DNA from 2 places in the Dielma fastidiosa genome. Region 1 is predicted to be linked to the other one. Evidence: a T-box and tRNA genes for the amino acid it is inferred to sense, from the RefSeq annotation. Region 1 holds a T-box; the other holds one or more tRNA genes.

Region 1 (12,009 bases):
CAAGCATTTTCACAAAGCCTTCAGCATATTCACGGTAAATCGTTTCTGCTTTATAACATTCATTGATAAAGATCATCATCTGAGAGATAGCTGTATTCAGATTCAATGTTTCAATATCATTCGTTACCTTCTTAACGGTCGCATGATAGACCTTATCGAGACTGCCGTCATTCGTATCCACAATCTTATTTGATTCAGTATAAAGACGATAAACACGATCCAGCCATTTACGCGCACCGTCAAGTCCCTTTGTACTCCAAGGCAGCGCCGCTTCCAAAGGTCCCATAAACATTTCATAAACACGCAATGAATCGGCACCCAATGCTTCGACAATTTCATCAGGATTGATAACATTCCCTCTTGATTTAGACATTTTCTCATTGTTTTCACCAAGAATCATGCCCTGATGGAACAGTTTTTGGAATGGTTCCTTAGTAGGCACTACACCGCAGTCATAAAGCACCTTGTGCCAGAAACGGGCATAAAGCAGATGCAGAACCGCATGCTCAGCACCGCCGACATACAAATCTACCGGCAGCCAATGCTCCAGCAGCTTCGGATCAGCCAAAGCATCATTATTCTTTGGATCGATATAACGCAGATAGTACCAGCAGCTGCCAGCCCACTGCGGCATCGTATTTGTTTCACGTTTGCCTTTTACACCGTCAATTTCCACATTCAGCCAATCTTCACAGTGACTTAATGGTGACTCACCGCTTTCATTTGGTTTAAAGTTTGTCGTTTCCGGCAGTTCCAGCGGCAGCTCACTGATATCAACCGTGCGCTTAGTGCCGTCTTCCATTAATACGATAGGAATTGGTTCCCCCCAATAACGCTGACGTGAAAACAGCCAGTCACGTAATTTATAGGTTGTTTTGGCATTACCGCAATGATGCTCCTCAAGCCATTTCAGCATTGTATTAATCGCATCTTCCTTATTCATGCCATTTAAGAATTCAGAATTGATATGCAGACCGTCTTCTGTCCATGCCGCTTCCTCAATATTGCCGCCCTCAAGCACCGGAATGATATCCAAGCCAAATTTCTTGGCAAATTCATAGTCACGCGTATCATGAGCCGGAACCGCCATGATAGCTCCTGTTCCATAGCTTGCCAATACATAATCCGAAATCCAGATTGGCACTTCCTTGCCATTAACCGGATTGATCGCATAAGCACCGGTAAATACACCGGTTTTTTCTTTATTTAACTCTGTACGCTCTAAATCTGATTTCGTGGCGCAGGCTTTTTTATAAGCGTCAATTTCCGCTTTTTGCTTGGCACTGGTAATTTCATCGACATAAGGATGCTCCGGTGAAAGCACACAGTAAGTAGCTCCAAATAAAGTATCACAGCGAGTTGTAAAGACAGTAAATTCTTTATCAGTATCTTTGATTTTAAAGATTACATTCGCACCGGTTGATTTACCGATCCAATTGATCTGCATCTCCTTGGTTGACTGCGGCCAATCACAAAGATCCAAATCCTCAAGCAGACGTTCTGCATATTCCGTAATCTTCAATACCCATTGACGCATCGGCCGGCGATATACCGGGAAGCCGCCGCGTTCACTCTTACCATCGATTACCTCTTCATTAGCCAGCACCGTTCCTAATTCTGGGCACCAGTTAACAGGAATTTCATCAACATAGGCTAAGCCTTTTTCATATAGCTTAGTAAAAATCCACTGTGTCCATTTGTAGTAATCAGGATCCGTCGTTGAAATTTCACGATCCCAGTCATAAGAAAAACCGAGGCTTTGAATCTGTTCACGGAAATGATCAATATTCTTCTTCGTGAAAGCCGCCGGATGATGACCGGTATTGATGGCAAACTGTTCAGCCGGCAGACCAAAAGCATCCCATCCCATTGGGTGCAGAACATTGTAACCCTGCATCCGTTTCATACGGGCAATGATATCGGTAGCTGTATAGCCCTCCGGATGTCCGACATGCAGACCATTGCCGCTTGGATATGGAAACATATCCAGCACATAGTATTTCGGCTTGCTGAAATCATATGTATCACAGGCAAAAGTCTTATTTTCAAGCCAATACTTCTGCCACTTCTTTTCAATTTCCTTGTGGTTAAATCCCATTTTATTTTCCTTCCTTTCCAATAAAAAAACGTCCTGTTCTAAGGACGTTAAATTACGCGGTACCACCTTAGTTCATGCCTAAAGGCATGCCCTCATTTATCCGATAACGCCGGATCAGCCAAGGCTCCTTAGCGAGTTCACAGATTTCGCATACTGATTCACACCTGCCATCAGCTCTCTTTAATGCTGTCTTCCATTACTACTCTAATTCATCGCCATTCCTTAACTATAATAGCAGTTTTAAGCCTTTAAGTCAACGGATTAAGGACAATTTAAGGATAATCATCCATGTTTGATAATCATGCTTAAAGCAGCCCGTTGACCATCAGAATTAAGCCAAGCGATAAGCCTGCCATCAGCAGAAAAACAGCTTTATGCCACTGATAGACCCGCTTGCCGCCATAGGATTCAAAGGGATATACCGCTATTATCCGATATAGCAGGAAAACACTTCCTAAAGATGCGGTCAGCTTAAAAATTGAAGCTTGGTTTGCCATCAGAAAAGCCAGCAGGGTAATAGCCAGATAGAAACACCATTCACACAGCGCTGTGATGCCCATAGCTTTTCTGAAAGCCGGTGTATTTTCATATTGTTTTGGGTACCAGCTGCCTATCATCGGATATAAACCGCCGACAAAATTAATGAAAGCAACAAGCACTGCGCCGCCGCTGTTGAGACGGAAATACCATTCTCTTTTTGTCAGACAGCTGCCCAGCCAGCCAAACAGCACACCGCCGGCCAGTAAAAGCAGATAGATGCATAAGAACAGATTAAAGGGCTGATGATTGAAATAAGCAGCCAGCATTAAAACCGCATTAAGACCTAAATAAGCGATAATCTGCGGCAGAGAATGTACCTTCTTTGCATCAAGCGGGGCTGTTTTCACATTCAGATATAATTCCATGCCGTTGCAGGCAAATAAGGGAGTGACAAAATATTGCTTAAGCATTCCATCCATGCCTAAATGATGTGCTGCCTTCTTTAAGCTTACCCTTTTATAACCGCTGTCCAGAAAAGACTGCCATGAGCCGACATTATCATCCTTTACAATACCGCTGAGCACTTGACAGCCCTGCTGTAAGAGATAATCGCTGGCGGCGGCTACAAGCTGCCGGCCAATGCCCTGTCCCTGATAGGCCGGATCAACAAAAACAGTATCAAGATAGCCAAGACTGCCGTTTTGAATCGAAATCTGTTTCACAAAAACACCGCCGACGATCTGATTATCAATCAATGCCACGATTCCCGTTTTGGGCTTGCTGATAAATAAACACTCAATACCGGCAAACGCTTTTCTTGCTAACTTTAAAGCTGGCTTTACTTCATCGCCTGCCATCATTCTGATTGTAATCAAAATTATTCCTCCCATCGGATTGCTTTATTCCGTTTTTTCCAGCTGCCAGATATACCGGTCATGACGGAAAATCAAACAGGTAACAATGCCTAAAATAGCTATTATCAAAAACAAAAGTGCCGCGCCGCTGCCCTTGCCGCTGCCAAACAGCTGAACCAAAAGCCCCTCTGACTGTGCGGCCATAAATGGTTCAAATACCCAATCTACCAGATAACCACCCAGAAAATAACCTAACGGTATCGTAAAGAACTGAAGCGTATTGCGGGCTGAATATACTCGGCCTTGAATCGCGGCGGGAATGGATGAGCGCAGCACAACATCGAGATTGGTGTTCATGATAGGAATGCAGATCCAGCCTAAGATTGCTCCCAAACACCACATCCACGGTTCAGTTCCCAGCGCCAAAATCAGATTTTCACTCATCATTGAAAACAGCAATGTATTGCAGATGACAGCAATCCGGCTTTTCGGCGGTTTACTAAATAACAAATATACACTGCCAGCCAGATTCGCCAAGCCGCAGCAAGCATTCACCAAACCCAAAACAGTTTCACCGCCGCCCTTTCTTGACAGCAGCAAAGCAGGCAGCGCCGCTTGATACATCGATGCAGCCAGATTGATCATTGCCAGAAATAAAATCAAATCTAAGATACCCCGATGCGTTTTCAGAAAAAGCAGACCCTGCTTCGTACTCTGCCAAAAAGTTTCAGCCGCTTCATGCTTTGTTGATTCTAAGGCTGGTATTTGGATCAAAAAGATCAAGGTAAGCCAAGCCGTCATAAAGGTAATCAGATCGAAAGCAATCACTGCCCGCAATCCTAAAAACGCATAAAGACTAGAAGCAATTACCGGCACCAGAACCGTAATCAACGAATCAGAAAAGCTGCGCAGACTGCTTACTTGCTGATACAATTCACGCGGTGTCAGCAAGGTAATTGTCACATCACTGGCTGGCTGCTGCAGCGCATTCATGATGCCATTGACAGAATTGACAACATACAGATGCCACAGCTGTAACTGATGGGTATTTAATAAGTATAAGACAACAATTGTTGTTAATGCTGCCATTCCATCACATAAAAGCATGGTAACCTTTTTATTCCATTTATCGCTTAATGTCCCGGCAAAAATACTAAGCAGCACATAGGGCGCGTAAGTACAGACTGATAAGAAAGAAGTCAGCAAGGCACTGCCATGCTGTTCATATGACCACAAAATAAGCGCAAATCCAGTCATTGAACTGCCTAATGATGAAAATGACTGCGTACTCCATAATAAAAGAAATATGTGTAATTGTTTTATAATTTGTTTAAAGTTTTTCATTTGACTTTGCTCCTTTTTAATAATGATTAAAGTGCAAAGCCCCTAGCGGATACTTAATTTATACTCTCCATGCATTGATATCCGCATTTAGGCGATGCACGGAGCAGCTGCAATAGTTAGTTTCATAAAATGATCCTTTCCTCAAATTGTATGATAGCTTTATTATACAGGCAGCTTGTTAGTAAGTAAACAAAATAAAAGCATGCGAAACGCACACCTTGTTTTTGATTTAGTCCGCTGCTTGAAACCAATGCTCTGTATCAGATGCATGATAATGAACAGCTAATTCAGTAATTGAATAAGTAAGCACATCATTTTTATAAAAGGGTTCCTGATGGTAAAATGTCTGAACCGCTTGTAATGTTTCAGCTTTCACTACGGTTACTGAAGCGCTCATATCACTCTTTAAAGAAGAAAAAAGAACTTGCCCTGCTTTCATTAATGTTTCCGTATAAGCTTGATGTGCCTGCATCAGCGAATCCGTCATTTTTTCTGGATGCGTTACGATTCCTTCTACCAAGAAATATTTCATTTTCATTCCTCCGGCTTCTATCACGATGCTCTTATTTTATCACAGAACCATATGTCAAGCCACTAAAGCGCCCAAAAGAAAAGCGCGATAACGCGCTTTTACCCTTTCATTGCCAGCTTATTGGTTATTAATGTTTTAAGTCCAAGACTTTCACCTTTAAGCGCTTTTTTAACACTCTCGGCAGCTGCCTTTGCGCGGGCTTCAACATCATCCCATAACGATCCTTCAATCAATGTATCATTGATGAAATTGCGGACAGCCTGACTGTCTTCCCCGCTGATCAAATAAATATTTATGCCATTTTCACGGCCGGCCGCTGAAATCGCGTCAGCAGCACCTAAAGCCAATGCTTCACTTTCAGCAAAAACCACATCTAAGCCATCACCATAGCGCTTCAATAAACGAGCAGCGGCTTCCTTGCCTTTTTCACGATCGTTTTCACTCACCGCAGCTTCAAGGATTTCGGCCCGCACCCCTTTAGCAGCCACCGCGCTCAGCATGGCATTTTGATTCTCAATGCTTAATTCACTGACTGAAAGAATGGCCGCTGAAACCTGATCATCACCGTTGATGTTGCCGGTATTAGGCAGCGATGCGACGATCTCACCCTGCAGCACATAGTTTTTCTGAATATCCGGGCCGATATACGTTGATTTATCCGCATAGGCGTTGAGTATTTCATCACCCGGATCGTTTTCAATATAAATTAACGGCAAGCCAGCCGCCTGAAGCTTTTCCATAATCGGCTGCGCGGCAGCAATATCAACAAGCTCAATGATAACCGCAGCACAGCTCTCTTTCAGCATCGTATCAACCGCCGTATTCTGAGCCGCCTGATCCTTGCTGACATTATAGAAGCTCAATTCCGTTGGCAAAGTGTCAGCCAATTCAGCAAACGCAGCTTTCAGTTCAATCTCGACCAAAGTTTCTGCCTTAGCATCCTCACGATTGATTGAAGCGCATACCTTAGTTTTATTCTTCACTGTTTCTTGACTTGGCGCTTCCTTCTTGGTACAGCCGCCCATGCCGGCCAGCAGCAGCAAGGCCAACAGTGCTTTTTCTAACTTTTTCATGATGTCCTCCTCTTAATGACTCGCATCAGCATGACTATTATACCATTTTCTTGAGTCATTGGGACATGAGGGTCTGTCTTTAATCAAGCACCTGACAGCCGCCGATATTTCTTACCTTTAAGATATAGCAGCTGCCTTCACCAAACAGATGCTCCATCGCATTATAATAGGTCTCTACATCTTCATTCTTAACAAAGGCCTGAATCGTACCGGCAAAACCGCCGCCGTGAACACGCCATGCGCCCTTACCCTCAAGCAGATGATCAGAAACCGCAAGCGCCACGGATACCGGCTGATTATTAGCCTCAAAATTCGCATAAATATTCTGCAGATACATCGCTGAGCTGCGGCCGCTTGCCTTAATCAAATCAATAAAGGCATTAATATCACCCGCATGCAGTGCCTTTTTCAGTTCATCAACCCGTTTATTTTCCGCAAACAGGTGAATCGCTCTCAGAATTGGACGGTCGCCAAGCTGCTTCCGCAATTCAGGCAGGGCCGCATAAAATTCATCCTCAGAGCACTGACTTAACACTTCATGACCCATCGCTTTTGCCACAGCCTTCATTTCCGCCGGCACAGCCGCATATTCATCGGTCAGATTCGCATGATCACCGCGCGTATCCGTAATACACAAATTATAACCCGTCTTAGAAAAATCAAAATCCAGTTTTTCTACGATCGGATGCTGATTATCAAAGAAATCAATGGCGATAAAACCACCGACTGAACATGCACACTGATCCATTAAACCACATGGTTTCATAAAATAATTATTCTCCGCATACTGCGCAGTCTGAGCAATCAATACTGGATCAATAGCTCCCTCATTATATAAATAGGAGAGAATGGTTCCCATCAATACCTCAAATGCCGCTGAGGAGGATAAACCTGAACCGCTTAAAACATTGGAAGTCATGACTGCATTAAAACCGCCGATTTGATAGTTCAACGCCTTTAAACGAGCTGCCACGCCGCGGATCAAGCTTTCTGATCGGCCAGCCTCATTTGGCTGTACCGCCAGTACCTTAAGATCCACCGGGGCAATCTCGAAGCCTGATGAATAAACTTGAATCACATCATCATCGCGCTTTGACACAACTGCGATTGCATCCAGATTAATGGAAGCCGCCAGCACTTTACCAAACTGATGATCCGTATGATTGCCGCTGACCTCACTTCTGCCCGGTGCTGAATAGATTGCCGCTTCTTCATCGCCATATAAAGTCTCATAACGATGGAGCAGCTGCACATAACGCTGCTTTTGATTTGTCAGTCCCGCATCATCACAAAGATAAATTTCTCTTAAACGCTCATCATGCATTCCATTTAAAATTTCATTTTTTAATACGCTGATTTTTTTCATTTTATTTCACCTCAAATGTACATGTTGTTTCCTGATAATATTCTTCATTCGCTCTTAACAATGAAGGCTGACCCTCACGATTGATTGCATCCGGCATCTGCTGGCATTCAATTGCCACACCGCCGCGGTAATTATAAATTGAATCGCCTTTGCCGTGTTCTTCATTAAACCAGTTAGCTGTATAAATCTGCGCGCCGTTCTGGGTTGAAGAAAAAGTGATCTGCCGGCCGGAATGCTCTTCCCGAAGTAAGACCTGATCGTGATCATCATTAAAAATGAAGTGATGGTCATAGCCACAGCCATTTTTCAGCTGGATATCCTCATCATAGATCCGCTCCCCGATTGGATGCGGCATTCTGAAATCAAAGGGTGTCCCGCTGACATCAAGGATTTCACCGCCCAAGCCATCACTGTCACAGCCTACAAAACGGTCTGCCTTAATCTGCAGCAGATGGGCGCCGATATCGCCGCTGCCCTCACCGCACAGATTATAATAAGTGTGATTAGTGATGTTGCAAACCGTATCCTTGTCACTGATTGCGCGGTATACGATTTTCAGCTGACTGCCGCTTAATGTATAGATTACCTTCAGCGTCAGATTGCCTGGATATCCCTCTTCCATATCTTTGGAAACATAGGTCAAACACAGACTGTCATTTTCAATCGCGGCATCAAAAAACTTCGATGAAAAATTATCAATACCGCCATGCAGATGATTAGGCCCGTTATTAATGGCTGTCTGATAATCGACGCCGTTGATTGTAAACTTACCTTTTGCTATGCGGTTTGCACAGCGGCCAACGGTTGCACCGTAATAAATATTGCCCTTGTCCTTCAGATAACCATCCAAATCATCAAAACCTAAAACGATATCATCAACCTTCCCCTGGCGATCCTTCATTAAGATCGCTGTAATAGCGGCGCCGTAGTTGGTGATTTTGACACACAACTCATCATTTTTCAGAATAAACAGCTTCGCTTCATGCTGGGGCGAACTAAAATCTTCAATCTTTATTTCGCTCATAAACACCTCCGTCTAAAACACTATTAAAGCGTTTTCATATAGTACAAGTATACCATTACAGCCCCTGCTTTTAAAGAGAGCCAATTATCAAAAATCTTTGATAACCATAGAATTTCCATATAATAAATAAAGATAATCTATATTTTGAATAGATTATCCATATTTTTAATTAAATTTTATGATGTTGATGAGATTTTATATCAAAACTAAACAATTATTCAGACAAACAGTAAATCTGATAGCAGTCCTCTTCATAGAGCTTCATGAATTCACCCTCATGATCGCGGTTAACCATGATTTTCTGAGCCATTTCTCTAAATCTTGAATGATCGATATGCAGCTGTGAACAGCGGATCGGCAAACCTAATTCAGTAAAGAAGCGCTCAAGACGATGAATGCCTTCAAGAATGATTCTTTCCTCCTGTTCCGCTGAAAATTCTACATCCCATACCCGCTGCGCAAATTGCACAAAGCGTTTTGGATTCTGTTTATAAACATATTTCATCCATGCCGGGAAAGTAATCGCTAATCCCTCGCCATGATAGATATCATAAATGGCACCTAATTCATGTTCCAGATCATGACTTGCCCAATCACCAAGGCGGCCGGTATTTAATAAGCCATTATGGGCGATGGTTCCCACCCACGCTATTTCAGCCCGGATATTATAATCAGTTGGATACTTGATAGCCAGCGGCGCGTAGTTGATTACCGTTTTCATGCTTGCCTCCAGCATCCGATCAGTGAAATCAACATTTTCAGTGGGTGTGAAATAACGCTCCATCAGATGAGCCAGAATATCAGCACAGCCGCAGGCAATCTGATAAGGCGGCAGTGAATAATGCGTCTTTGGATTGATGATTGAAAACTTAGGGATCATGCAGTCAGCAGCCATGGAACGCTTAAAATGAGTGGCTTCATTAGTTACTACCGAGCTGCGCGAGCTTTCTGAACCGGTAGCCGGAATTGTTAATACCGTACCTAGCGGCAGCGCTTTTTCAGGGCCGCGTTTAAACATATAATAATCTTCCCATAAATCTTCATCTTCATTTAGCAATACACCTGCCGCAATGCCTTTCGCAGAATCGATGACACTGCCGCCGCCGACAGCTAAAATAAAATCGACACCTTCACGCTTACATAATGCGATGCCTTCCTGAATGAGTGAATAACGCGGATTCGGCACCACCCCGCCAAGCTCAACAAAAGGCAGATCATTCGCTTTCAAAGAAGCGATAATCGTATCATAGACACCGTTTTTCTTAATTGAACCGCCGCCGTAATGCAGCAATACCTTATGTCCATCATATTTTCTGATCCATTCGCCTGCTGTTTTTTCCTGATCCTTGCCAAAAATGATTTTAGCTGGGTTATAGAATACAAAATTATCCATAAATTGCCTCCTTTGCTTACAGAAACAGTATACCCCGAGAAATATCCCGGGGCAAACTTATTTACCTAATTTCTTTAATACTTCAAAAATCGTATCCAGCTCGCCTTTATTTTTCAAAGGCCGCGGATCAATCGCGATTGAACCGATATTAGCCTGATAATCGCGGGTATAGATTGCCGGATCATGAGCCTGCAGCTGTTTCACCAGCGCTTTGGCATTCATGCCGTATTCAGCCTCGCTGACATTGATCTTACTGCGATAAATAGCGCGTCCTGCTTCATCTTGAATAATCGAAGCTGTGATTCCCTTAATGGTATTGCAGCTTTCCGTGAATGCTTTTAAATCTTCATAAGTAACCGTTGGCACATAACCGTGATTGCGCTGATAGATTTCAATCGCCTTCACCAAGCCCATCGTATTTTCCTTGCCGATTTTCATAACCCGGCCAATACCCTTGTATTGAAGCCGCATATTCGCCGCATCTTTACTGTGCGCGCAGGCGACAAAGCCGCTGGTCGGTCCGGATAATGCTTTAGCACCTGAATAGCAGACAAAATCAGCGCCCATCTGTACATACTTAGACAGATCCTCTTCCGCCGCCGCGTCGACAATACATGGAATATTAAGCTGATTGGCAGCTTTAATAACCGTCTGCACATCAACCATATCCTTTTGAACACAGTGATGACTCTTCACAAAGAAAATCGCACACGTATTCTCATTAACGGCATGCGTAATATCTTCAATTTTCGAACCATTGGCATAACCGACTTCCACAACCTTGCCGCCGCCGATTTCAATCATTGAATCAATCGGCGCGCCAAAATCAACATTATGTCCCTTTAACAAGATAACCTCACGCTTTTTTGTATTCAACACCGTTTCACTAAAACGATGCACCTTCTGCAGATCATCACCGCAGATCAGCGAGGCCACACTCAATGCAATGCCGCTGGAGGCACTGGAAGTAACACAGGCATCTTCACAGCCGATCAGCTCGCCGATACGTTTGCCAGCCCATTCAAGCAATTCATCAATGACTACATAATTGCCAGCCGCCTCAACCAATGTTTTGCCGACCTCTTCACTGACAGTTGAAACACCTAGCTTAGTCATTCTGCCAGAAGCATTGATAACGCCATGTAAACCATTCTCTGTATAGATATTCATTCGTTTCCCTCATTTCTAAAGTAAGAAAGAGGCAGAATTGCCTCTTTGATTTATTTAAGCAAGTTCTTTCACAATGCTCATTAAAGTTTTTACATCTTCGATCCGGGTGCAGCCGCTTTCCTTATCAATAATTGATGTATAAACATGCGGAATGGTCTGCTTGACACCAGCATCTAAAATGATTTGAAGGATTTCCTTAAAGTTATCCAAATCGATACCGCCGGTTGGCTCAAGAATGAAGTCAGCCTGTGCACAAGCCTTTGCTACCGCAATCAGCTCATCTTTACACTTTAAACCGCCCATTGGGAAGAATTTCACGGAATTGCCGCCCATTTCCTTAATCATCGCAATAGCTGTAGCAACCGGTACCAATGCCGGCTCAGCGTCCTTGCTTAACGGCCCGGTAGAAATTTTAACTAAACCCGGTGTGCCGGTAGGTGATACCAGCGCATTGATATGTGAGCAGTCGTCACCGACATTCGCCCGTGTCCAGCCTACGGCTGAGAAAACCTGATTGAAATGATTAGCCTTGATTTCCTTAGCGATTTCAGCAACGGCCCGCCACTGATTCGGGTTGCCGCCGCCAAGCCCTACAGAAAGATTGCCTTCCAGAGCTTCATTGTATTTCTTCATATCCTCGACAGCACTTGGCACATCAGGATAATTCGCTGACAG
Region 2 (12,009 bases), on a different contig from region 1:
GGCTGCGGTAAAACGACACTGCTGCGTATCCTTGGCGGCTTTTTGGAACAGACTGAAGGTCAGGTCATGTTTGATGGTGAAGAAATCAGCAAACTGCCTGCATATAAAAGAGAAATCAACACCGTATTCCAAAAATACGCTTTATTTCCACATATGAATGTTTATGACAATGTGGCTTTTGGCTTAAAAATAAAGAAAGAAGCTAAAGACTTAATTGAACAAAAGGTTAACCGTATGCTGAAGCTGGTAAATCTTGAGGAATATGCAAAGCGTTCAGTTACGGAAATGTCCGGCGGTCAGCAGCAGCGTGTCGCGATTGCCCGTGCTTTAGTCAATGAACCAAAGGTTTTGCTTTTGGATGAACCGCTGGGTGCTTTGGATTTAAAGCTGCGCAAGGAAATGCAGCATGAATTAAAGAAAATCCAGCAAGAAGTAGGCATCACCTTTATTTTTGTAACCCATGATCAGGAAGAAGCGCTGACAATGTCAGATAAGATCGTGGTTATGAAGGATGGTGAAATTCAGCAGGTAGGTACACCGGAAGATATTTACAACGAACCGATCAATGAATATGTCGCAAACTTCATTGGTGAAAGTAATATTGTAGACGGCGTTATGACAAAAGATTATGAGGTTATGTTTGAAGATAAGAAATTTACCTGTGTGGATTTCGGCTTTAAACCTAATGAAAAGGTTGATGTTGTAATTCGTCCTGAGGATTTAGATATTGTACCTAAAAGTCAGGGCAAGCTGCGCGGTATTGTAAAATCAGTTTTATTTAAGGGTGTGCATTATGAAATTATTGTTGAAACTAAATCAGGTACAAGTATCACAGTACAGATGCATGTATCGGATGATCGGCCGGTAATTAATGAATCAGCCCGTGAAAAAATGAGTGCCAATGTTTTCTATCTGGATGTTGAGGACGTAAAGGAATTAACAGACGCGGAAATCATTGCCCGTGCTGACGCGCAGGCATGGAGTATGGATGATGAGGAAGAATCAATCTCAATCAGTAAGGTTGAATATGATATTAAACCTGAAAAGGGAACTTATCCGGTTACCTTCTCAACCTCAAACGGTACTTCCGTTACAGTTAATATGATTGTTAAGGATCAAAACCGCGTGGTATCTAAAGAATACGGCGAAGAGATTTTCGCTGAGAATTTCTTTAAAAAAGTAGATGAGATTCAGGACAGTGTCGCCTTGGATACTGATTTAAAAATCTGGGCAAACGCGCAGGCATGGGATCTTGATGAAGATATTAAAGTAGAAATTACCACTGTTGATTATGATTTTGATCCGGAAACGATTGTACCTGGAACTTATTATGTGACCTTTAAAACGAGTGGTTATGAATATAAGGTAGATACGACAGATTATGCCGAAGTTGACAGTGTTGTCGGTCTTAAATTTGAGCCTGAAGATATTCATATCATGAGTAAGTCAGGGAGCTATTAAGCTATGAAGCAGTTTAGAAAGATGACGATTCCATACATTGTATGGATGTCGGTCATGATCGTTATACCGATGCTGTTTATCTTTATGTATGGCATTACCAAGGAAGGGAACAGTGTTGTAACCTTGAATTTTACCTTGGATAATTTTGCTAAATTCTTTGTGGAACCAATCTATATCGATGTGCTGATCCGTTCAATGCGGATTGCCGTAGTGACAACCTTCTTTTGTATCCTGCTTGGCTATCCGGCGGCTTATGCGATCTCACGCTGCAATGAAAAAACGCAGACTCTTTTGGTACTGCTGATTACCTTGCCGATGTGGATCAATATGTTAGTAAGAACGTATGCGTGGATGGGAATGCTTCAGGATGACGGCTTGTTTAATACCTTGCTGGGGCTGATTGGCATTGGCCCGGTAAAAATGATTCATACTGAGGCAGCGGTTGTCTTTGTTATGATTTATAATTTTATTCCGTTTATGATTCTGCAGATTTATACATCACTGACTAAAATGGATAAAAGCTATCTGGAAGCTGCCAGTGATTTAGGGGCGACACCGCTTGAGGCATTCAGAAAAATCACCCTGCCTTTATCTTTGCCGGGTGTAGTCAGCGGTATTACCTTAGTTTTCTTACCGGCGGTATCTACCTTTACCATTACGTCATTGATCGGCGGCGGTAAATTCTCCAACGTCGGAAATATTATTGAAACCTTATTCCTGAAATCCGGCGATTGGAATGCCGGATCGGCACTGTCTTTGATTTTAGCGGTCATCATCATGTTCCTGATGTATCTGACTAAGAAAGTAGATAAAGACCCGTCGAATGGAAGGGGGCGTATCTAATGAAGAAAAAGAAACAGCCTATTTTCAATATTTATATTGTTTTAATGCTGATATTCTTCTATCTGCCGATTATTTATACGATTTTCTTCTCATTTAATGAAACTAAATCATTAACTCATTTCAGCGGCTTCTCATTGCGCTGGTATGAAAAAATGTTTGCCGACCGCACGATGATGGAAGCCATTTGGTATACCTTTATCATCGCGATTATTGCCACGGTTGTATCAACCATCGTCGGTACGATTACCGCGATTGGTTTATCTAAATCAAAAAGGATCGTACAGAATATTGTCGAACAAATCAACAATCTGCCGATTATGAACCCGGAAATTGTTACCGCAGTTGGCCTGCTGATGCTCTTTGCATCAATCAAAGGGATAGAAAAAGGCTTTGTCACTTTGCTGCTGGCGCATATTATGTTCTGTATTCCTTATGTAATATTAAGCGTCACACCAAAGCTGAGAACACTTGATCCAAACCTTACGGAAGCGGCAATGGATTTAGGCGCTACACCATGGCAGGCATTGACAAAGGTCATCGTACCGCAGATTATGCCGGGAATCGTATCCGGCGCGTTAATTGCCTTTACAATGTCATTTGACGACTTTGTTATTTCTTATTTCGTTACCGGCAATGGCGTCAACAATATTTCAACGCTGGTATGGACGATGTCAAAACGCATCAATCCATCCATCAATGCATTATCGACAATTATTATCGTTATTATTACCATTGGACTGATTTTAGCCAATGTTGTACCACTTTTAAAAGATAAAAAGGAGAAAAAGAGAATATGAAAAAAACACTTGCTGTACTAACAAGCGCCATGCTGCTGTTAAGCGGCTGTTCCTCTTCCAATGGCTCCAGCGATGCTGTTGAAAAATATGGTTCAGATACATTAAAGCTCTATAACTGGGGTGCCTATATGGGTGAAGATTTAATTCCTGATTTTGAAAGAGAGTTTGGTGTAAAGGTCGTTGTAGAATACTTTAATTCCAATGAAGAAATGTATACTAAATTACAGGCCGGTGATTCATATGATGTACTGGTTCCTTCCGATTACATGATTGAACGTCTGGTTAAAGAAAATATGCTTCAGGAGCTTGATAAATCAATGATTCCTAATCTTGCAAATCTGGCAGAGGGGGTTAAAAACCTGCCTTATGATCCAGATAACACTTATTCCGCGCCTTATTTCTGGGGCAGTGTAGGGATTGTATACAATTCAGCCAATGTGCCAAGTGAAAAAGTAGAAAAAGAGGGTTATGCTATTCTTCAGGATACAGATTACAAGGGCCGCATTTATATGTATGACTCAGAACGTGATTCATTTATGATCGCGCTTAAAAATCTGGGCTATTCAATGAACAGCTCTGATGATACTGAAATTCAGGCTGCCTATGAATGGCTGTCACAGATCAACAATACAATGGACCCGGCTTATGTTACCGATGAGGTTATTGACAACATGGTTAATGGCATGAAGGATCTTGCGGTTGTTTACTCAGGCGATGCTGCTTATATTCTTTCTGAAAATGAAGATATGCGTTATTTCCAGCCGAATGAGGGAACAAATATCTGGTCTGACGGCATGGTTATTCCAGCGAATGCCAAGAATCCTAAATTAGCTAATGAATTTATCAACTATGTGTTGACTTATGAAGCATCATACGGCAATTCTGAAGAAGTTGGCTATGCATCAAGCAATCAGGAAGTATTAGATGATATGACAGCGCCAGGCGGCTTATATGAAGACAATGAAGCCTATCTGCCAAGAGTTGGTTATGCTAAAGATGAAGTCTTTGTTTATAATGCGGAAATGGTCAGCAAACTGGCTGAATTATGGCTTAAAGTAAAGGCTCAATAAAACTGAATAGATAAAAGGGGAGCAGAGACAGAAATGTTTTTGCTCTTTTTTTCTAAAAAAGTGTGAAAAGCTGTTGCATTTTCTGATTAAATTTAATATAATAGACGAGCAATGAAAAGTTTTGGGGCCGTGGCGAAATAGGCAGACGCAACGGACTTAAAATCCGTTGGGAGCAATCCCGTGGGGGTTCAAGTCCCCCCGGCCCCACCATTCATTGTAAAACAATTAAATAGGTATGGTACCATAGCCAAGTGGTAAGGCAATAGACTGCAACTCTGTGATCATCAGTTCAAATCTGATTGGTACCTCCAGTTGGGGCCGTGGCGAAATAGGCAGACGCAACGGACTTAAAATCCGTTGGGAGCGATCCCGTGGGGGTTCAAGTCCCCCCGGCCCCACCATTCGATAGACAGAAGCTGTAACAAGTAGGAGTTCCTCTGAAAATTACAGCTTTTTTGTGCTTAAAACAGCCTCCGGTTGCTAAGTCACTTAAATTCAAGTACAATTAAATAGAAAGCAGGTGATGCTGATGCAATGTCCACAATGCAAAACTAAAATGAAAGTTAAAATGACAGATAAACAGGTTCGGTGCCCAAACTGCGGCAGGAATTATGAGGTTAAACTGAATACGATAAAAAGTATCGCGCTTATGATTATCTACTGTCTTGTCTTAAGCTCTATTACTTTGGAATTAGTGAATTATATCAATAACCCATATATTATTCTAATAATCATGATTGCCGGCTTTATACCGGCTAAATATCTGATTCTTTATGTTTTTGTACCGGTAACACTTAAACCATTATCAAGAAAATAATTTTCATTCTTCGTGATAGTAAAAAATGGTATAATATGAAAGAAGGGTGTGATCTAAATGGCAGTTGATAAAAAATATTATTTATTAAAGGATGGGACTGCTTATTTCAGTGATTTTTTATTGGATATCAGCGGTTCAGACTTTATGAATAAAAGCTTAATGAATATTGAATTAGGTGAAAAAGCAACACGGATCGGTGAAGAAACATTTGCCGGCAATTATCTGAGAAAAGTTGTTTTTCATAAGAAAATGAAGGTAATTGAAAGCCGTGCTTTCGCGAATAATAAAATCGAGAAAATTGTGTTTGAACGTGCAGAAATACCGCGGATAGCGAAGGATGCCTTTGCGAATAATCCAATCAAACGGATCGTAGTGCCGTATGCTGGCTATAAATGTTACAGCGGCATGCTGCTTTCCTTGGATCTGCCGGACGGTTATGAGGTGGTTTCCGATATTGCCAATGCTTTTGCTGAATTAAACGCATCATTAAAAGGTGATGAAATCATCTATATTGAAGTTAAATCAATCTATGGTGAATTATATTGGAAGATAAAGAAGGAATCGAGCTTTATCTTTGATACACGATTAAATCATGATCAGAACGAAGATGACTTCACCGAGATTGTAACTAAAAACGGCAATACAGTATTTATGCATACTGATGAGCATTTTGATATGATTATCTATGAAAAGGATGAAAATGGTTATAAATCAGTTACCTTTGAAGACTTTGACGGCATCTATTATGAAAAGGGGAAGAACCAATGTTAGTTTGTCCCAAATGCAGACTGCCGCTTGTCAGGTATGAGAAAACATATCACTGTTCAGCAAGACATTCCTATGATATTGCGAAAAAAGGGTATGTAAATCTGGTGTTGGGCAATCAGAAAATCAGCGGTGATTCTAAGGAAATGGTTGATGCCAGAACCTTGTTTTTATCTGCCGGTTATTATCAGGTGCTGGCTGATAAACTGATTGAGCTGCTGAAGGAAATAAAGCCGGATATGCTGATTGACGCAGGCTGCGGAGAGGGCTATTATACAAGACAGTTTCATGATTGCGGCAATCAAATCATAGCTTTTGATTTAAGCAAACCGGCATTGAATACCGCGGCAAAGCTGGATCAGGATACCATTTATGCGATCGCTTCGATCTTTGATATGCCGATTGGTGATGCCAGCGCGGATTGTGTGGTCAATATTTTTGCACCGACACCCGTTGATGAGATAAACCGAATCTTGAAAAAGGGCGGTATTCTGATTAAGGTAGGGCCGGGTGCCAAGCATCTGCACGGACTCAAGGAAGTGCTTTATGATGAGGTTTATGACAATGAAGAAGAAAGCGTTGAATTAAAGGGTTTAACGCACATTCAAAGAGTAAATGTAACAGATCAGATTCATTTAATATCTAATGATCAGATCAAGGCATTATTCATGATGACGCCTTATTATTGGAAAACGAGCCAGGTATCAGCAGCTCGCTTGAATACGTTAACCGAATTATCAACTGAAATCGATTTTTTGATTGATTTATATCAAAAATAATGTCCGAATTATGACATTTCATTACCGATAAACGAATGGGACTTAACGATAGTTTGTGTAAATTGTATAATGTAGACGTAAGATTATTGCCTTTAATCTAATCGATATGAATAAATGTAATAATATATTTCAACGAGCCTTAATCAGAGTGTTTGCGTCAAATTTAGAGGTTTATGCTGATGAGGTGTCTGTTTGTGCGCATTATTGTTTTATTTATATTTAATCACTTGATGTTATATCCTTTGTGAGATATAATTATTAAAGGATATGGTTAGTAATGGGTATACCAATCTCAAAAATTGGTAGTTTTTCATGAAAAAAAACTGGAGGGTAAGAAAATGAAAAATTTAAAAAAACAAAAAAGGTTTTACATTGATTGAATTGATTGTAGTTATTGCTATTTTGGGTATTTTGGCACTGTTCTTGGTACCGCAGTTTATGGGGTATAGTCAGGATGCAAAAGAACAAGTTGCAAAAGCTAACACTCGTTCTGTATGGTCAGCTGCTAATGCTGCCTTAACTAAGAGTGAATATATCAAGGATTTGAATATTACAGAAGATGCAGCGAAGCAATTAGGAGATTCTTTTAAGAAGGCAAATATTACAATTGTATTTGATAATAATGATAAACCTACAAAAATTACGAGTGTTACTTACGAAAATTGTTCGTATAATGGCGTAACATTCAGTGGCACTGCTTGTCCTAATAATTAATTTTATAGAACACACTTCTGTGTGTTCTTTTTAAGAGGTAACTTTATGAAAAATAAAAAAGGCTTTACTTTAATCGAATTGATTGTAGTTATCGCTATCTTGGGGATATTGGCATTATTTTTAGTGCCACAGTTTATGGGTTATGCAAATGATGCCAAAATGCAGGTCGCAAGAGCTAATACTAGAACAGTTTGGTCAGCGGCCAAAGCAGTTGAAGTATCTTATCAGTATAAATACACTGAATTTGATGAAGCTGTATTTAAAGCAGATGTAATGGATAAATTAGGTACAAGCTTTGATGCTGATGAAGTGTCTGTTGCTTTTGATCATAATTACATGGTATCCGATGTTGCCTATAAGACAGGTGATTATACTTGCGAAACAACCAATGGGACTGATTTTGTTTGTACAGATCAATGAGTGCTTATTATTGGAGAAATAATAAGTGAATCATTATACTGTCAGCTTTCAAGGGGTAATTTATGAAAAAGAAAAAAGTTTTTCATTTTAATTGGTTAATTATCGCTGTTTCTTTACTCTGTATCTTAGTCATATTTTTAGGTATACAATTAAGAAATTATTCCAAGGGTGTAAAGGTTCAGGTCGCAAGAGCTAATACCCATACGGTTTGGATCGTTGCGGATCAGATTCTCTTCACTAAGGAATATGATGCAGGAATTACTAAGGATAATTTCACTGAAAGGGTTGCTGAGAAGCTGGGGGCTGGTTTCAGTATAGATCAGATCAGTATTACTTTAAGCGATGATGGCAAGTCAGTAACTTATGTGTCTTATGTTAAAGATGGTATAGCTTGTGAAACATTAGATGGCGAAGATATTCTGTGCGGTAATTATTGATTAAATTCTATTGGGAAGGTACATTTCATGTGTATCTTCTTTTTTCTTCTTTTCACTTCTACTATTCTTTGTTATAATAAATAAAGCTGAAAGGTGGAGATTTTATGGCGTTTGAATCATTGACGAATCGTTTGAATAAAGCGTTTAGAGATATTACAGGTAAAGGGAAATTAACTGAGAAAAATATGAATGACATGCTGCGTGAAGTGCGTATGTCATTATTGGAAGCGGATGTTAACTATAAGGTAGTTAAGGATTTTATTGATCATGTAAAGGAAAAGGCTTTGGGCGCAGATGTTATGTCTTCGCTGAATCCAAGTCAGATGGTTGTTAAAATCGTTCATGATGAGATTGTTGAATTATTAGGTACTTCTGAGGCGTCAATCAATTTTAAGTCCAGCGGTATTACAACTATCATGATGGTTGGTTTGCAGGGTACTGGTAAAACTACGGCTTCCGCAAAGATTGCGAATGTACTGAAGAAGAAAAAGGCGAGAAAGCCATTGTTAGTTGCCTGCGATATTGTTCGTCCGGCGGCAATCGAGCAGTTAAAGACATTAGGAAACAGCATTAATGTGGAAGTGTATAGTGAGGGTGCAGATGTACCAGCGCTGACACAGGCTAAAAATGCGATGGAATATGCGAAGGTTAACGGTTATGACACGGTTTTATTTGATACTGCCGGCCGTCTGCATATTGATGAAGAATTGATGCAGGAGCTTGCGGACATTAAAGAAGCGGTTCAGCCTGATGATATTTTGCTGACTGTTGATGCGATGACCGGTCAGGATATTGTGACCGTAGCGCAAAGCTTTAATGAACAGCTGGCTGTGACAGGTTTAGTTCTCACTAAACTTGACGGTGATTCAAGAGGCGGCGGTATCTTATCTGTACGTGCAATCACAAATGTTCCTGTGAAGTTTGTCGGTCAGGGTGAAAAGGTTGATGATTTAGATATCTTCTATCCGGATCGTATGGCTGACCGTATCTTGGGTATGGGTGACATCATGACCTTTGTCGAACAGGCTCAGGAAAAGATGGACATGGAGGAACAGGCTAAAGCGGCTTCTAAAATGATGAGCGGCAAATTTACGCTGGATGATATGCTGATGCAGATCCGCCAGATGAATAAGCTGGGCAGTCTTGGCGGCATCATGAAGATGATTCCGGGAATGTCGCAGATGGCTGGTCAGATTGATGAAGCAAAAGCTGAAGGTCAAATGAAAAAGACAGAAGCGATTATTCTGAGTATGACGATGGAAGAACGTGAAAATCCAGATATACTGCGTGCTTCACGCAAGAGCCGTATTGCGAAGGGTTCAGGCACTCAGGTTGCGGATATTAATCGTTTAATCAAGCAGTTTGAACAGACTCGTCAAATGATGAAAATGATGGGTAATATGGGCAAGAGCGGTAAAATGCCGAATATGGGTGCATTAATGGGTAAAAAGCCTAAGAATAATTTTGGTGGTTTTGGCCGCCGCCGTTAATTGAATAAAAAAATAAAGATGTTAAGGTAAAAACCTTGACACCTTTTTATTTGTATGGTAGAGTAGTATTCGTTAAGTTAACGATTAGGAGGAAATTAAGATGGCTGTTAAATTAAGATTAAAGAGAATGGGTTCAAAGAAATCTCCATTTTATAGAATTGTTGCTGCTGATTCAAGATCACCAAGAGATGGTAGAATCATCGAATCTTTAGGTTATTACAATCCTACAAAAAATCCTGCGGAAGTAAAGATTGATGCTGAATTAGCTATGAAATGGCTGAACAATGGCGCACAACCAAGCGATACTGTTCGCAACTTACTGTCTAAAGACGGTATCATGAAACGTTTTCACGAAGAAAAAAACGCTAAATAACAATGATTGATTTCGAAAAGGTTCTATATGATCTTTGCAGTCCAATCGTTGATGACAAGGCCAGTTTATCGGTTAAGTTAATGTCAACGTTGGATGAAAAGGAAATCTTGCTTTATGTTTATGCGAATAGTGAAGATGTAGCTAGATTAATCGGACGTAAGGGCAGTATGGCTGGTTCTATCCGTCAGATGATGTCAGTTGCTTCCCGCAAGGAAGATAAGAAAATTACGATTAAATTTGAATCTTATTAGGATGCTTATCAGCATCCTATTTTTAAAGAGGAGGAATCATGATGCAGATTGAAATTGGAAAAATCATCAATACTCATGGTATTAAGGGTGAACTTAAAATCATCAGCAGTACGGATTTTGAAGAAGAGCGTTTTGCTGTCGGCAATACGGTAAATATTCAATTCGGCAAAGAACTGGTGCCAATGGAAGTGGCTAGTTTTCGGCGTCATAAAGGATGTCTTCTCGTAGCATTCAAAGATTTGCTGAATATTAATTTTGTTGAAAAATATAAGGGCTGTGTAATTAGTGTTGATTCTGATGAACTGCAAAAGCTTGATGAGGATGAGGTCTATTTCTATCAGCTGCTGGATTGTCAGGTAGTGGATGAAGAAGAAAATGAATTAGGTAAGGTAGTAGAAATTATTGAAACGCTGGCGCATGATACGTTAAGAGTGCGCAATGCTGAAGGCAAAGAAGTGCTGATTCCTTATGTGGATGCCTTTATTGTTGATGTAGATATTGAGTTAAAGAAGATTGTCGTGCATGTGATTGAGGGGCTGCTATGAAAATAACAGTATTAACACTGTTTCCTGAATTTTTTGATTCCTTTAGGTCAACCTCGATCATCGCCAGAGCTTTAGCTAAACAGGAAATAGAATTTGAGACGGTTGACTACCGTTTGTTTACTAAAGATAAGCATAATCATGTTGATGATACACCATGCGGCGGCGGCGCAGGTATGGTATTGATGGTTCAGCCGATTGCTGATGCGCTGAAAAGTGTCAGGACAGAAAACAGCTATGTTGTATTGTTAACGCCGCAGGGTACACCATTCAAACAACAGATGGCGCATACATATGCCGGCTATGATCATTTGATTTTAATCTGCGGCCATTATGAAGGCTTTGATGAGCGTATTCGCTCTTTAGTTGATGCGGAGGTGTCAATTGGCGATTATGTGCTGACCGGCGGTGAAATCGGCGCTATGGCTATCAGTGATGCGGTTTTCAGATTATGCACAGGTGTCATTAGGGAAGCAAGCCATGAGGATGACAGCTTTGAGAATGGCTTGCTGGAATATCCGCAATACACAAGACCCGTTGATTATGAGGGACAGCAGGTGCCGGAAGTCTTATTATCCGGTCATCATGCTAACATTCGTAAATGGCGTTTGAAAGAATCATTGAGAAAGACTTATCTGCGAAGACCTGAATTATTAAAGGACAGAGTCTTTACAAAAGAAGAAAAAGTGCTTTTTGATGAAATATTGGCAGAAATTGATAAAAAATAATTGCAATCTTAAATATTCTGTGATAACATTAAAAGGCTGTTAAAGCACGATTATTCCGCTGGTCAGCGATTTATTCCTGACGAATGAGTAAGCCGTTTAAATAAATGAAAGAAAAGGAGAAAAGAGAGTTATGAATTTAAATTTAGTTAATGAAGTTACTGCAACTCAATTAAAAAAAGATGTTCCTGAATTCAGATCTGGCTGCACAGTACGTGTTCACGTTAAGATCAAGGAAGGTGACAAATCTCGTATCCAGGTTTTTGAAGGTTTAGTTATTGCTCGTCAGGGCGGTGGCATCAGCGACAACTTCACTGTTCGTAAGATTTCTAACGGTGTTGGTGTTGAGAGAACTTTCCCGGTACATTCACCAATTATCGATAAGATTGAAGTAGTACGTAAAGGTAAAGTTAGAAGAAATAAATTATTCTACTTACGTGGACTTTCTGGTAAAGCATCTCGTATCAAAGAAATTCGTTAATTCAAAAAGTCGGGGAACCGGCTTTTTTATTTAAAGAATATGAC

What was found. A T-box is a leader RNA that pairs with one kind of tRNA and senses whether it is charged. The one in region 1 lies ahead of leuS (leucine--tRNA ligase), so its partner is inferred to be a tRNA-Leu.
Region 2: it has a tRNA-Leu gene. The T-box ahead of leuS (leucine--tRNA ligase) is inferred to sense a tRNA for this amino acid. The anticodon was not compared.

The regions. Positions count from the first base shown of each region.
Region 1 is NZ_QRQL01000011.1:15,693-27,701, reverse strand. Features, by position in the region: gene leuS (leucine--tRNA ligase) at 1-2,098, opposite strand, end outside; T-box leader at 2,136-2,320, opposite strand; gene DWZ33_RS16190 (GNAT family N-acetyltransferase) at 2,404-3,453, opposite strand; gene DWZ33_RS16185 (MFS transporter) at 3,478-4,776, opposite strand; gene DWZ33_RS16180 (YciI family protein) at 5,006-5,308, opposite strand; gene DWZ33_RS16175 (substrate-binding domain-containing protein) at 5,407-6,381, opposite strand; gene DWZ33_RS16170 (galactokinase) at 6,461-7,747, opposite strand; gene DWZ33_RS16165 (aldose epimerase family protein) at 7,749-8,771, opposite strand; gene DWZ33_RS16160 (iron-containing alcohol dehydrogenase) at 8,986-10,164, opposite strand; gene DWZ33_RS16155 (DgaE family pyridoxal phosphate-dependent ammonia lyase) at 10,222-11,334, opposite strand; gene dagF (2-dehydro-3-deoxy-phosphogluconate aldolase) at 11,389-12,009, opposite strand, start outside.
Region 2 is NZ_QRQL01000001.1:204,791-216,799, reverse strand. Features, by position in the region: gene DWZ33_RS01160 (ABC transporter ATP-binding protein) at 1-1,461, shown strand, start outside; gene DWZ33_RS01155 (ABC transporter permease) at 1,465-2,304, shown strand; gene DWZ33_RS17915 (ABC transporter permease) at 2,304-3,101, shown strand; gene DWZ33_RS17910 (ABC transporter substrate-binding protein) at 3,098-4,171, shown strand; tRNA gene DWZ33_RS01145 (tRNA-Leu) at 4,295-4,381, shown strand; tRNA gene DWZ33_RS01140 (tRNA-Cys) at 4,409-4,482, shown strand; tRNA gene DWZ33_RS01135 (tRNA-Leu) at 4,486-4,572, shown strand; gene DWZ33_RS01130 (hypothetical protein) at 4,701-4,988, shown strand; gene DWZ33_RS01125 (leucine-rich repeat protein) at 5,046-5,759, shown strand; gene DWZ33_RS01120 (putative RNA methyltransferase) at 5,753-6,532, shown strand; partial or broken gene DWZ33_RS01115 (type II secretion system protein) at 6,893-7,246, shown strand; gene DWZ33_RS01110 (type II secretion system protein) at 7,292-7,666, shown strand; gene DWZ33_RS01105 (hypothetical protein) at 7,729-8,103, shown strand; gene ffh (signal recognition particle protein) at 8,208-9,593, shown strand; gene rpsP (30S ribosomal protein S16) at 9,694-9,966, shown strand; gene DWZ33_RS01090 (KH domain-containing protein) at 9,969-10,217, shown strand; gene rimM (ribosome maturation factor RimM) at 10,259-10,762, shown strand; gene trmD (tRNA (guanosine(37)-N1)-methyltransferase TrmD) at 10,759-11,487, shown strand; gene rplS (50S ribosomal protein L19) at 11,618-11,965, shown strand.